One region of the Rahnella sp. P4_A8 genome, then DNA from elsewhere that is predicted to be linked to it. Evidence: predicted binding sites of a transcription regulator. Region 1 holds the regulator's gene; the other holds the start of a gene.
The links. Region 1 encodes PhoB, which activates phosphate uptake and scavenging genes when phosphate is short. Its sites were predicted from a motif close to CTGTCATAAAACTGNCNNAT; they were not measured.
Positions count from the first base shown of each region.

Region 1 (5,997 bases):
GCCTGCTGCCACGCCTGTTCCACCAGCGTCAGTTGTGCGGCGGTCTGTAACTGTTGCTGCTGCGTACTGGCCAACTGACCGGCCAACTGGTCGCGCTGTTCCTGCGCCTTATGCAGCGCGGTCTGGACATCACTCAGCGCTTGTTCTGTCGCCTGTTGTTGCTGATGTAAGTGCTCGCGAACCTGAGTAACCTGACGCTCTCCGAACAGTTCGAGGCGTCGGGCATTCAGCTCAGAAAGGGATTTTTCACCTTCCGCCAGTTGCTTTTGCAACCGCACGAGGTCTTGCTGAGATTTTGCCTGCATCTCTTCCAGCCGGGTAACGCGCTCTGTCAGCAAGGCACTTTGCTGCTGCACTTTCTGCTGTGCATTCAGTGCGTCGTTCAGGGCATCTTTGGCCTGTTGCAGGGCCCGCGCCAGCTGTTCGTGCTGGCTCAGCCGCGCCTGCGACTGCTGCTCTTCCTCATCGCGGGCGGTCAGCCATTGCGTGATGTCGGCGGTATCATGCAGCGTAAACGTCAGATTCAGCGGCGCACTGAGTTGTTGCCAGTTCAGGGTATGCGCATTCAGTTGTTGCTGATCCTGCTCAAGCTGAGTTTGCAGCCGTGTTTGTTGCTCTTTCAGACCTTTAATTTTCGCCGCCAGTTCGATACCGCTGGCTTTTGCTGCATCGAATTCCAGTTGCATTTTCTCGACGCGCTGCGCGGTTTCAGAAGGTTTAACCTCCTGATAATGTTCAATCGCCGGATGTGATGTTGAGCCGCACAGCGGACAGGCTTTGCCGCTTTGCAAATTCGCACGTTCGGCTTCAAGGCTGACGATCAGCATTTCCTGTTTATGCAGCGCCTTGACGTCGTTCAGATGTTCCAGTTGTTTCTGACATTGCAGACGGATCGCGCCCAGACGCAGTTCTTCTTCGGCCAGCAGCGTCTGGTACTGCGCAAAATCTTTATGCTGTTGCTGCACGCGCTGGTTCAGTTGCGGGAAGATTTGCGCGAGTGAAAACAGCTGCTGCCGCACCGGCCGGAGCTGCATGAGTTCGGTTTGACGTTTCTGTAACACTACCTGCGGGTACTGTTTTTCCAGTTCAGCCTGACGTTGTTGTGCGACGTTAAGGGCCTCAGTCAGCGCGGCCTGACGGGTGTGATGCTGGCGGCTTTCCTCATCCAGTTTCTGACGTTCCGCCGTGATTTGCTGCAGCGTCGCGCTATGTTCACCAGCCTGTTTCTGCGACTCGCTGACCGCCTGTTGTGTTTCCACCAGCGATTTGCGCCATTGCGCGATTTCGCTATCCAGTGGCAGGATTTTTTCTTCGATCAGCGTTTGCATCTGGCGCTGTTCTTCCGCCTGTTTCTGCCGCGCAGTGTGCGCCTGTTCCACCGCCAGACTCAGCGGCGTCATCTGTGCAATCTGCTGCTCCTGCTGCTGCGTCAGTTGTATCAGTAATTGCTGAAGGCGCTGCGCGTCATCCTGACAGCGCTGGCGATCATTGAGTAACGGACGCAGTTTTTCTGCCGGTTCGCTGCGCGCCAGTTGCTGTAACTGCGGCGCGGCGGCCAGATTTTCCTGCTCTGCGGCGGTCAGTTGTTGCTGAGACTGCTGCTGTTTTTGCTGCACCTGCTGCCACTGTTGCAGCCAGTTCAGATCCTGCTGGCGCTGCTGCGCCTGCTGACTGAGGCTGATTTCCTGCGCGTTCAGTTCAGCACGTTGTGATTCGAGCGTCTGGCGCTGTTCTTCGCTGAGCAGTTCGATTCCGGCCATACGCTGATGCAGACCGTCCAGCGCAATGCGCGCTTCTTTATGTTGCTCAAACACGCGTTGAGAAAGCAGACCGTAAATCTCGGTGCCGGTCAGTTCTTCCAGCAATTCGGCGCGGTCGTTGGCATCGGCATTCAGAAACGCGGCGAACTGCCCCTGTGAAAGCATCATGGATTTGGTGAAACGACCGAAATCCAGCCCGGTCAGTGTGGCGATGGCATCGAGTTTATCGCGCACTTTATCCGCCAGAATTTTGCCGTCGGCCAGTAACGCCAGCTCGACTTTCGGTGCCTGCAGATTGCCGTCAGGGGAATTTTTGGCGCGGCGCTGGCTCCAGAAAGCGCGGTAACCCACACCTTTGACTTCAAACTCCACCTCGGCCAGCGATTCTGCGGTGTGGCGGGTCATCAGTTCATTCTGGCTTGGTGTAATGTTCAGCCGTGGCGTCTGATGATAAAGCGCCAGACAAATGGCATCGAGCAGGGTGGTTTTCCCCGCACCGGTCGGACCGGTGATGGCGAATAATCCGTTGCTGGCAAACGGCTCGGCGGTGAAATCAATTTTCCATTCGCCTTCCAGCGAGTTCAGGTTTTTTAAACGCAGGCTGAGAATTTTCATTGTGCGCTATCCTCCGCGTTCTGACCGTTGGTAACCTGTTCAACCACCTGCGCAAACAACGTGCGCATCCGAGCCTGACGCGGCTCGTCAGGGGCCGGTTCCAGCGCCAGTCGTCGTTCAAACACGTCGCTGACGCTCAGTTCGCTGAGGGTTTCTTTTTCCTGCTGCTCAATACTGTTGATGCGCTGTTCTTTGCTGCGGCGTAACAGCACGACTTCTACCGGCAGATCTTCCGTCAGCGCCTGAATGCGTCGCTGGATGTCGCTGAGATAATCCTGGGTGGAGACTTCAATATCGAGCCACACCGGTTTGGCCGGATCACCGCCTTCGAACTGTGCCAGTTGTTGTTCAATCTCCACCAGCGAGCCTTTGATTATCTGCATCGGCTGGAAAACCGGGATTTCCAGTGTGTCGATGGCGTTGAGCGTCGCACCATCAAAATCAAGTAAGTACACACTTTTAGCTTTGCTCAGTTCGTCAAAACTCAGGGCAATCGGCGAGCCGCTGTAACGGATATGTTCGGTTTTGGCGACGCATTGTGCACGGTGAATATGACCCAGTGCCACATAATCGACCGGCGGAAAGGCCTGCGCCGGAAACGCATCGAGCGTACCTATATAGATGTCGCGCACGGAATCTGAGGTACTGACACCGACAGTCGTCAGATGGCCGGTCGCAATAATAGGCAGCGGCATGCCCAGTTCGTCACGTCTGGCCTGCGCAGCCTGCCAGAGCGCGTCATAATGCGCGGCGATGGCTTCCTGCAATGCCAGTTGCTTGTCGCTGCCGGACTGTCCCGCCTGGCTGGCGAGCAGATCACGCGGGCGTAAAAACGGGATAGCGCACAGTATCGCGCCGGGTTTCCCGTCACGCTGACTGAGCACTAAAATCTGTTCAGAAAGGTTTTCACCGACGGTGGCAATCACCCGCGTATTCAGGCAGGAAAGGAGCTCGCGCGATTCATTGAGCGTGGCGACAGAATCGTGGTTACCAGCCAGCACCACCAGCTGGCAGCCGGTTTGCTGTAATTCCACCACGAAGCGGTTATACAATTCGCGGGCATAACTGGGTGGGGATCCCGTGTCGAAAATATCGCCCGCGACAATCACGGCGTCGACCTGATGTTGTTGCACCTGACCAGTCAGCCAGCGCAAAAATGCCTGATGTTCGGCTGCACGGCTTTTAGTGAAAAAGTACTGGCCGAGGTGCCAGTCTGAGGTGTGGATCAGGCGCATGAGACTCCCGTATGAACCCTGGATGACGACAATGAGGTAAAGTATAAACGTCGGCAGGGGAAGCTGTCCCCGATAAATCAGACCAATTTCAGCAAGATGGCCGGAAATTATCTGTCATAGTTGACTGTAATGAACCATTCTTTTCATTCATAAATCTGTCACAAAACTGACGCATAATGGCGCCCGCAATCAAATAAAAGATCGCTAACCTATTGGCAGGACCTACGATGGCTAGACGTATATTGGTGGTTGAAGACGAAGCTCCAATCCGTGAAATGGTGTGTTTTGTACTGGAACAAAATGGCTATCAGGCCGTAGAAGCTGAGGATTTTGATTCAGCGATTGGGCAGCTTGTTGAACCTTACCCTGAACTGATCCTGCTTGACTGGATGTTACCTGGCGGTTCCGGTATTCAGTTTATTAAGCATCTTAAACGTGAGGCACTGACCCGCGAAATTCCGGTGATGATGCTGACCGCACGCGGTGAAGAAGAAGATCGGGTGCGCGGCCTTGAAGTGGGTGCCGATGATTACATCACTAAACCGTTTTCTCCGAAAGAACTGGTTGCCCGCATTAAAGCCGTGATGCGTCGCATCTCGCCAATGGCGGTGGAAGAAGTGATCGACATGCAGGGTTTAAGCCTGGATCCGTCGTCTCACCGGGTAATGGCCAACGAGCAGGCGCTCGATATGGGGCCGACCGAATTTAAGTTATTACACTTCTTTATGACCCATTCCGAACGTGTATACAGCCGCGAACAGTTGCTCAATAACGTCTGGGGCACTAACGTTTATGTGGAAGATCGCACGGTTGACGTGCATATTCGTCGTTTACGTAAGGCGCTGGAAACCAGTGGACATGACAGAATGATCCAGACTGTTCGTGGTACCGGATACCGTTTTTCAACGCGTTATTGAGCCCTCACAGCGGAGAATCTGTGTGCTAGAACGTTTGTCATGGAAACGACTGGCGGGTGAATTGTTTCTCTTTTGCCTGCCAGCGTTAATTCTCGGTATCTTCGTCGGCCATTTCGGCTGGCTCCTCCTGGTGTCGCTGATGGCGGCACTGGGCTGGAATTATTACAACCAGCTTAAACTCTCTCACTGGCTGTGGCTCGACCGCAGCATTACGCCACCGAATGGGCGCTGGAGCTGGGAGCCGCTGTTTTACGGGCTGAACCAGATGCAGATACGCAACCGGCGTCGCCGTCGGGAATTAGGTCAGCTCATCAAACGTTTTCGCAGCGGTGCCGAATCGCTGCCGGATGCCGTGGTGCTGACCACTGAAGATGGCAATATTTTCTGGTGTAACGGACTGGCGCAGGATTTGCTCGGTTTCCGCTGGCCGGAAGATAACGGGCAACATATCTTCAACCTGCTGCGTTATCCGGAATTCCGGCTGTGGATCCAGACCCGCGATTTCAGCCGGGCGCTGAATTTACAACTCAATAATGAGCATTATGTCGAGTTTCGCGTCATGCCTTATTCCGAAGGACAACTGCTGATGGTGGCACGCGACGTGACCCAGATGCGTCAGCTTGAAGGCGCACGGCGTAACTTCTTCGCTAACGTCAGTCATGAACTGAGAACCCCATTGACGGTATTGCAGGGGTATCTGGAAATGATGGAAGACGCCAAGCTGGAAGAGCCTTTCCGCACTAAAGCGCTGGATACCATGCAGGAACAGACGCGGCGCATGGACGGGCTGGTGAAGCAGCTGCTGACGCTGTCGAAAATCGAAGCCTCAGCGAATATTGATTTGCACGAGAAAGTCGATATTCCGGTGATGCTCGGCATGCTCGAACGTGAAGTGCAAACGTTAAGCAACGGCAGGCATGAAGTGGTGTTTCGCGTAAACGACAAGCTGAAGGTCTTTGGTAATGAAGATCAACTGCGCAGCGCGGTGTCGAACCTGGTGTATAACGCGGTTAACCACACGCCAGCGGGGACACGGATTGAAGTCAGCTGGCAACAAACGCCGCATGGCGCACAGTTCCAGATCAGCGACAACGGACCGGGCATTGCGCCGCAGCACCTGCCGCGCCTGACCGAACGTTTCTACCGCGTCGATAAAGCCCGTTCACGTCAGACCGGCGGCAGCGGACTGGGACTGGCAATCGTCAAACATGCGCTCAGCCATCACCACACGAAACTTGAAGTCATGAGTGAAGTCGGCGTCGGTACCCGGTTTATGTTTATGCTGGCGCCGAAGTTGATTGTTCCTCAGGAACAGGCCAGCCAAAGCGGCGTAAAGGGATAAAAATCAAGCCACAGCAACAAGCTGTGGCTTCTTTTAGCAGATGATCTGTAAACCTTTTTCTTCAATTAGCATCAGTAAGATCAGCGCCGCTCCGGTGGGTTTGGTTTCATCCCGCTCCCATTTTTGAA
Region 1 covers NZ_JBFUHK010000031.1:15,114-21,110, forward strand. The annotation lists gene sbcC (exonuclease subunit SbcC) at 1-2,375, opposite strand, end outside; gene sbcD (exonuclease subunit SbcD) at 2,372-3,610, opposite strand; gene phoB (phosphate response regulator transcription factor PhoB) at 3,838-4,527, shown strand; gene phoR (phosphate regulon sensor histidine kinase PhoR) at 4,550-5,869, shown strand; gene AC1DUO_RS15620 (helix-turn-helix domain-containing protein) at 5,903-5,997, opposite strand, start outside.

Region 2 (5,997 bases), on a different contig from region 1:
CGCCTGGCTGATCGAGGCATAAGCGGTACTGCCCAGCGCCAGACGTAGTGGCGGACTGACGGCATCGGCAGCGGTGATCATCGCCCGGACAGTATTTACCGCGTCACCTTTAATGGCGAAATCACCGGATGCCATCGCCCGGCGTACCTCACCGGCGGGTGTCTTTTCATAGCACGGCAAGGGCGTGGCATGATCCAGCCCGGCGCCAAATTCTGTGCTGGTCGGGCCGGGTTCCACGATCAGGAAATCAATGCCAAACGGTGCCACTTCCTGCGCAACGGATTCGACAAACCCTTCAATCCCCCATTTGGTCGCATGATAAAGACTGAAGTTGGGATAAGCGATCTGTCCGCCTTCCGATGAAACCTGCACAATCCGGCCGCCACCTTGTCCGCGCAGGTAGGGTAAAACGGCGCGGATAAGCTGGATCGAACCCACCAGGTTAGTGGCGATCTGCCTGTCGATTTGTTCGTCACTGGTTTCTTCGCCTGCGCCGAACAGGCCATAACCGGCATTGCTGACCACGACATCAATACGTCCCATCTTAGCGAATGCTCCGGCAACGGCTGCTCTGATTGCCGGAGTGTCTGTGACGTCGAGCGTGATGCTATGCAACTGATCGCCATAGATCGCCTGTAAGGCGTCAAGCGCACCCGTCTTGCGTACGGTGGCGATCACCCGGTCACCGCGCTCAAGTAGCTGTTCAGTGAGCAGGCGTCCAAGGCCGGTCGATGTGCCGGTAATAAACCATGTCTTTGCCATTATCAAATGCCTCTGTTGCAGAAGTTGCCAGACATTCAGGGTAGGGCAATACTATTGTTGCGTTAATACCCAATAACCCGCATGAACAGGTGAATATTCCCCACCAATGAGCAAACCATTATTGAGCAAACCGACCCTGGCAGAACTCAGGGCCTTTATGGCTGTTGCTGAACACCGCAGTTTCCGCCGTGCCGCCGATCTTTTAGGCATTACCCGATCCTCGCTCAGCCATATTATGCGCGGGCTTGAAGATCGTCTTGGCGCACGCCTTTTGCACCGCACGACGCGCAGTGTGTCACTGACCGAAACGGGTGAACGCCTGCTGAAACGGATTAATCCGCTGATGAACGGGCTTGATGCGGCGCTGGAAGACGTAGCAGGCGAGCCGGGGAGGCTGACGGGTGAATTACGTATCAACGGCAGCGAGGGCGCTATCCGCTTGTTGTTGCGCAATATTGTGCCGCAATTCATGGCGCGTTATCCCGGTGTGGCGCTGGATCTGGTGGCGGAAGGAAAGCTGGTGGATATTGTCGGGGAAGGGTTTGACGCAGGGATCCGGCTGGGAGAAGCGGTTCCACGGGACATGATCGCTGTGCGGCTCAGCCCCGACATGCGCTTTCTGACCGTGGCTTCGCCGGATTATCTTGCGGCGCATCCCGCCCCTGAAACGCCGGATGATCTCGCCCGCCATCAGTGTCTGCGTCAGCGCCTGCCCAGCGGAAAACGCTATCGCTGGGAGTTCCACAAACGCGGACAGGAAGTGGCGGTGGACGTGCCGGGAAATCTGACGCTGGATAATACGCAACTGATGATTGAGGCCGCACAGGACGGGCTGGGGATCGCGTATGTTCCTGAAGATTATGCGCAGGTTGCGCTGAAAGAAGGGCGGCTGATTGCAGTGCTGGAAGACTGGTGCCCGCCAATCCCCGGTTTGTTTCTCTACTTCGCGGGCAACCGGCATGTGCCCGCGAGCCTGCGGGCATTGATCGAGATGGTCCGGGAGAAAAGCGGTTAAACGCCGCTTTTCACGCCGGATAATTCTGTCAGTCCTGACGCAACACCTGATGTCCGTGGGCGATCAGTGCATCGGTGACTTTACGCATCATGCGGCTTTCGGGCGCAAAACGGTGCCAGTAAAGCATACGGCGCTGGAACAGGCCGGGCGTCAGGTCGATCAGCTCGCCGCTTTCCAACTCTTTCTCGATTTGCAGATGCGGGATCATGCAGCAGGTGGTGCCCTGACGGGCCAGTTGCACAAAGGCTTCCGACGAGTTAACGATGTGGCACGGCACGCTGCCCGGCGATAAATCGAAGTTCTGTTGCAGGAAGGCCTGATGCATATCGTCCAGATGGTCAAACGCTACCGCAGGCGCTTTCAGCAAGGCGGAGCGGGTAACGCCGTTCGGGAAATAGCGATCAGCAAAAGGTTTCGAACCCACAAACAAATAGTCCAGCGCACCAAGCTGATCCACCAGACAGCTCGGCAGTGGCTGGGGTTGAATACTTACCGCGCCCACCACTTCACCACGACGCAGACGTTCCTGCGTGCGCGTTTCGTCTTCCACCTGTAAATTCAGGCGGATAGGGGAATCAACCAGCACTGATTTCAGCGCCGGTAACAGCCAGGTTGCCAGACTGTCGGCGTTGACCGCCAGTGAAAGCAGCAGAGGTGTATCATTGCTTTCATTGTTGCTGTCACTGCCAAGCCACTCTTCTTCCAGTAATTCCACCTGATGTAACAAGGCCAGTAATTTCTGTCCCTGTTCAGTCGGCCGGGGTGGAACGGTACGAACCAGCAGCGGCTGGCCGAACAAATTTTCCAGTTGCTTAATGCGCTGAGAGACGGCCGATTGTGTGATGCAAAGCTTCTGCGCTGCGCGCTCAAAACCGCGCTCACGGATCACCGCGTCCAGTGCCTGCAGCGTTCTATAGTCCGGGCGTTTCATCGGAGTTCTGTCCCTTAGATTTAATTTTATCCGAACACTATGCCACAGATTGTCAGGATTTGTGGTGAGGAAAATCTTTGTGTTTGCAGCACAATTGCACTTAATAAGTGTGATCTGGCTGCGGTGTTGTTTATCCAAATTGCCGGGACATGCTTTATAATCACCGGCACTCTTCGTTCCACCGAACTATTCACGCCACTTACGTGTTATCAGACAGAGAAGCCATTATGACGCAGGAAGAATTGAAAAAAGCAGTCGGCTGGGCCGCACTGGATTACGTCACGTCGGGCACCATTGTCGGTGTCGGTACCGGATCCACCGCCGCACATTTCATTGATGCACTGGGTTCCATCAAAGGCCAGATTGAAGGTGCGGTTTCAAGCTCCGATGCCTCTACCGCAAAACTGAAGAGTCTGGGTATTCATGTTTTCGACAGCAATGAAGTGGATTCGCTGGATGTGTATGTCGATGGCGCGGATGAAATCAACGGCTCGATGCAGATGATCAAAGGGGGTGGCGCTGCGCTGACCCGCGAAAAAATCATTGCCGCGATTGCCAAAAAATTCATCTGTATCGTGGATGCTTCCAAGCAGGTTGATGTGCTGGGTAAATTCCCGCTGCCGGTGGAAGTGATCCAAATGKCGCGCTCTTATGTTGCGCGTGAACTGGTTAAACTCGGCGGCCTGCCGGAATACCGCCAGAATGTGCTGACAGACAATGGCAATGTGATCCTTGATGTGCATAACCTGAACATTCTTGATGCCGTCGCGATGGAAAATAAGATCAACAGTATTGCCGGTGTTGTGACTGTCGGCCTGTTCGCCAACCGGGGTGCTGACGTGGCGCTGGTCGGGACTTCTGAAGGTGTCAAAACCGTCAAACTGAAGTAATCAGAATATAAGCAGAAGATCTGGCTGCTTTAGGGCAAGGCAGCCAGCCTAAGCCTCGTCATTGCGCTGTCATAACGCAATGTTATGAAGATGATAATTTTCTGACTGAATCATCTTTTCTTCAAAGGCTTTAATTTGGTGACTTATGTCACATTTCTGTATTTCTCCTCCTGAACGTCTGGCACAGTAAAATTGAACCAGCATGAAATGCTAAAAACCGGCAGGCGTGCTGAGCCTTCTGCTGGGGGGCAGGCAATCGTTTGTATTGATGATGGCGGATTTTTTGTTATGTTGACTGTGAGCAGTCATCTTGCAGTTCGAATTCAGCCAGAAAAATATAGGGTCGGGAAATGGCAAAAGTATCACTTGAGAAAGACAAGATTAAATTTTTGTTAGTGGAAGGCGTCCACCAAAGTGCGGTTGATACACTCCGTGCCGCGGGTTACACCAATATTGAATTTCACAAAGGTGCTTTAGACACGCAATCGCTGAAAGAATCGATCCGTGATGCGCACTTTGTTGGACTCCGATCGCGTACTCAGCTGACTGAAGAAGTGTTCCAGGCAGCCGAAAAACTGGTGGCTGTTGGGTGTTTCTGTATCGGCACCAATCAGGTAGATCTGAAAGCTGCGACCCGTCGCGGTATTCCGGTCTTTAACGCACCCTTCTCCAACACCCGTTCGGTTGCGGAAATGGTGCTGGGCGAAATGCTGCTGATGATGCGTGGCATTCCTGAAGCTAACGCCAAGGCGCACCGTGGTGTCTGGAACAAATTAGCCGTCGGCTCGTTCGAAGCGCGCGGCAAGCGTCTGGGCATTATCGGTTACGGCCACATTGGTACGCAACTGGGGATCCTGGCGGAAAGCCTGGGGATGCGCGTCTTCTATTATGACATCGAAAGCAAACTGCCTTTGGGCAACGCGCAGCCGATTGCCACACTGGAAGAATTGCTCAATACCAGCGACGTGGTCACGCTGCATGTGCCGGAAACAGCCGGAACCAAAGACATGATCTCCGAGTTGCAACTGGCGCAGATGAAGCCGGGCGCGTTGTTAATCAACGCCTCACGCGGTACGGTCATCGACATTCCTGCTCTGTGCAATGCGCTGCGTAACAAACATCTTTCCGGTGCGGCTATCGACGTCTTCCCGGAAGAACCGGCGACTAACAGTGACCCGTTCAATTCTCCGCTGTGTGAATTTGACAACGTGCTGCTGACGCCGCATATCGGCGGTTCAACGATGGAAGCGCAGGAAGGTATCGGCCTCGAAGTGGCAGGCAAACTGGCGAAATACTCTGACAACGGTTCTACACTGTCAGCGGTCAACTTCCCGGAAGCGTCTCTGCCAGCGCACACCGAGAAAGCCAGCCGTCTGCTGCATATCCACGAAAATCGTCCGGGTGTGCTGACCAGCATCAACCAGATTTTTGCGGAACAGGGTATCARCATTGCTGCGCAGTACCTGCAAACCAGCCCAGAAATCGGTTATGTGGTGATTGATGCGGAAACGGATATCAATACGCTGACTACCGCGCTGCAACTGATGAAGGCGATTCCGGGAACCATTCGTGCCCGTTTGCTTTACTGATAAGCCTTTCTGAAACAGACAAAATACCAACCGCCGAAAGGCGGTTTTTTGTTTTATGGCATCAGGGCGTTAAAAAATGTCTGCAGAGGGAATAAAGGGGGGATCAAAACGTCAGAAGTAAAAGGACAGGGTAATCAGACCGCAGAGGATCATTGATGAAAAAGTGATTTCGAACAGGTAGCGGCGCAGCATCATCTGTCAGTACCTCAGGGCAGAAAACGGAGAAAAAAACACCCGGCGAACCGGGTGTTAAATTTTTCAGTCTTGATAAGAGTGAACAGATTCGTTCACAAAGACTTCTTAGTGACTTCTTATGCTGCCGGAGTTGCTTTAGCCGGAGCAGCTTTCTTAGCATGTTTCACGTGCTTTTTAGCCGCCTGCGCCTTCTGAGCAACAGGAGCCGCTTTCTTAGCGTGTTTCACGTGCTTCTTAGCCGCCTGCGCTTTCTGAGCAACAGGAGCCGCTTTTTTAGCGTGTTTCACGTGTTTCTTAGCCGCCTGCGCCTTCTGAGCGACTGGCGCTTTTTTAGCGGCTTTTTTGTGTTTCTTGGCAGCTTGCGCTTTCTGAACAGGTTTCTTGTGTGCTTTATGCTTAGTGGCATGAGCCGGAGCTGCGGTGGTTGTGGTAGCAGCAGGTGCCGGCGTTGCGGTAGTTTCAGCAGCGAAAGCGACAGAAGACAGGCCCATTGCAGCGGCTACAACCAGAGCTAATACTTTTTTCATCTTTAATTCCTCAGGGATCTTGGTTTGTGTGTCTACCCCACTGCGGGGCCGATGTGAGAATAATAGGCGTGACAAACCTTGCTGTCCG
Region 2 covers NZ_JBFUHK010000027.1:46,554-52,550, reverse strand. The annotation lists gene AC1DUO_RS14755 (SDR family oxidoreductase) at 1-762, opposite strand, end outside; gene AC1DUO_RS14750 (LysR family transcriptional regulator) at 869-1,777, shown strand; gene AC1DUO_RS14745 (LysR family transcriptional regulator ArgP) at 1,806-2,708, opposite strand; gene rpiA (ribose-5-phosphate isomerase RpiA) at 2,936-3,598, shown strand; gene serA (phosphoglycerate dehydrogenase) at 3,949-5,187, shown strand; gene ydgU (small membrane protein YdgU) at 5,299-5,379, opposite strand; gene asr (acid resistance repetitive basic protein Asr) at 5,499-5,909, opposite strand.
Region 2: serA (phosphoglycerate dehydrogenase) is a predicted target of PhoB. The motif match lies at 3,687-3,706, and genes of this name have one in related genera.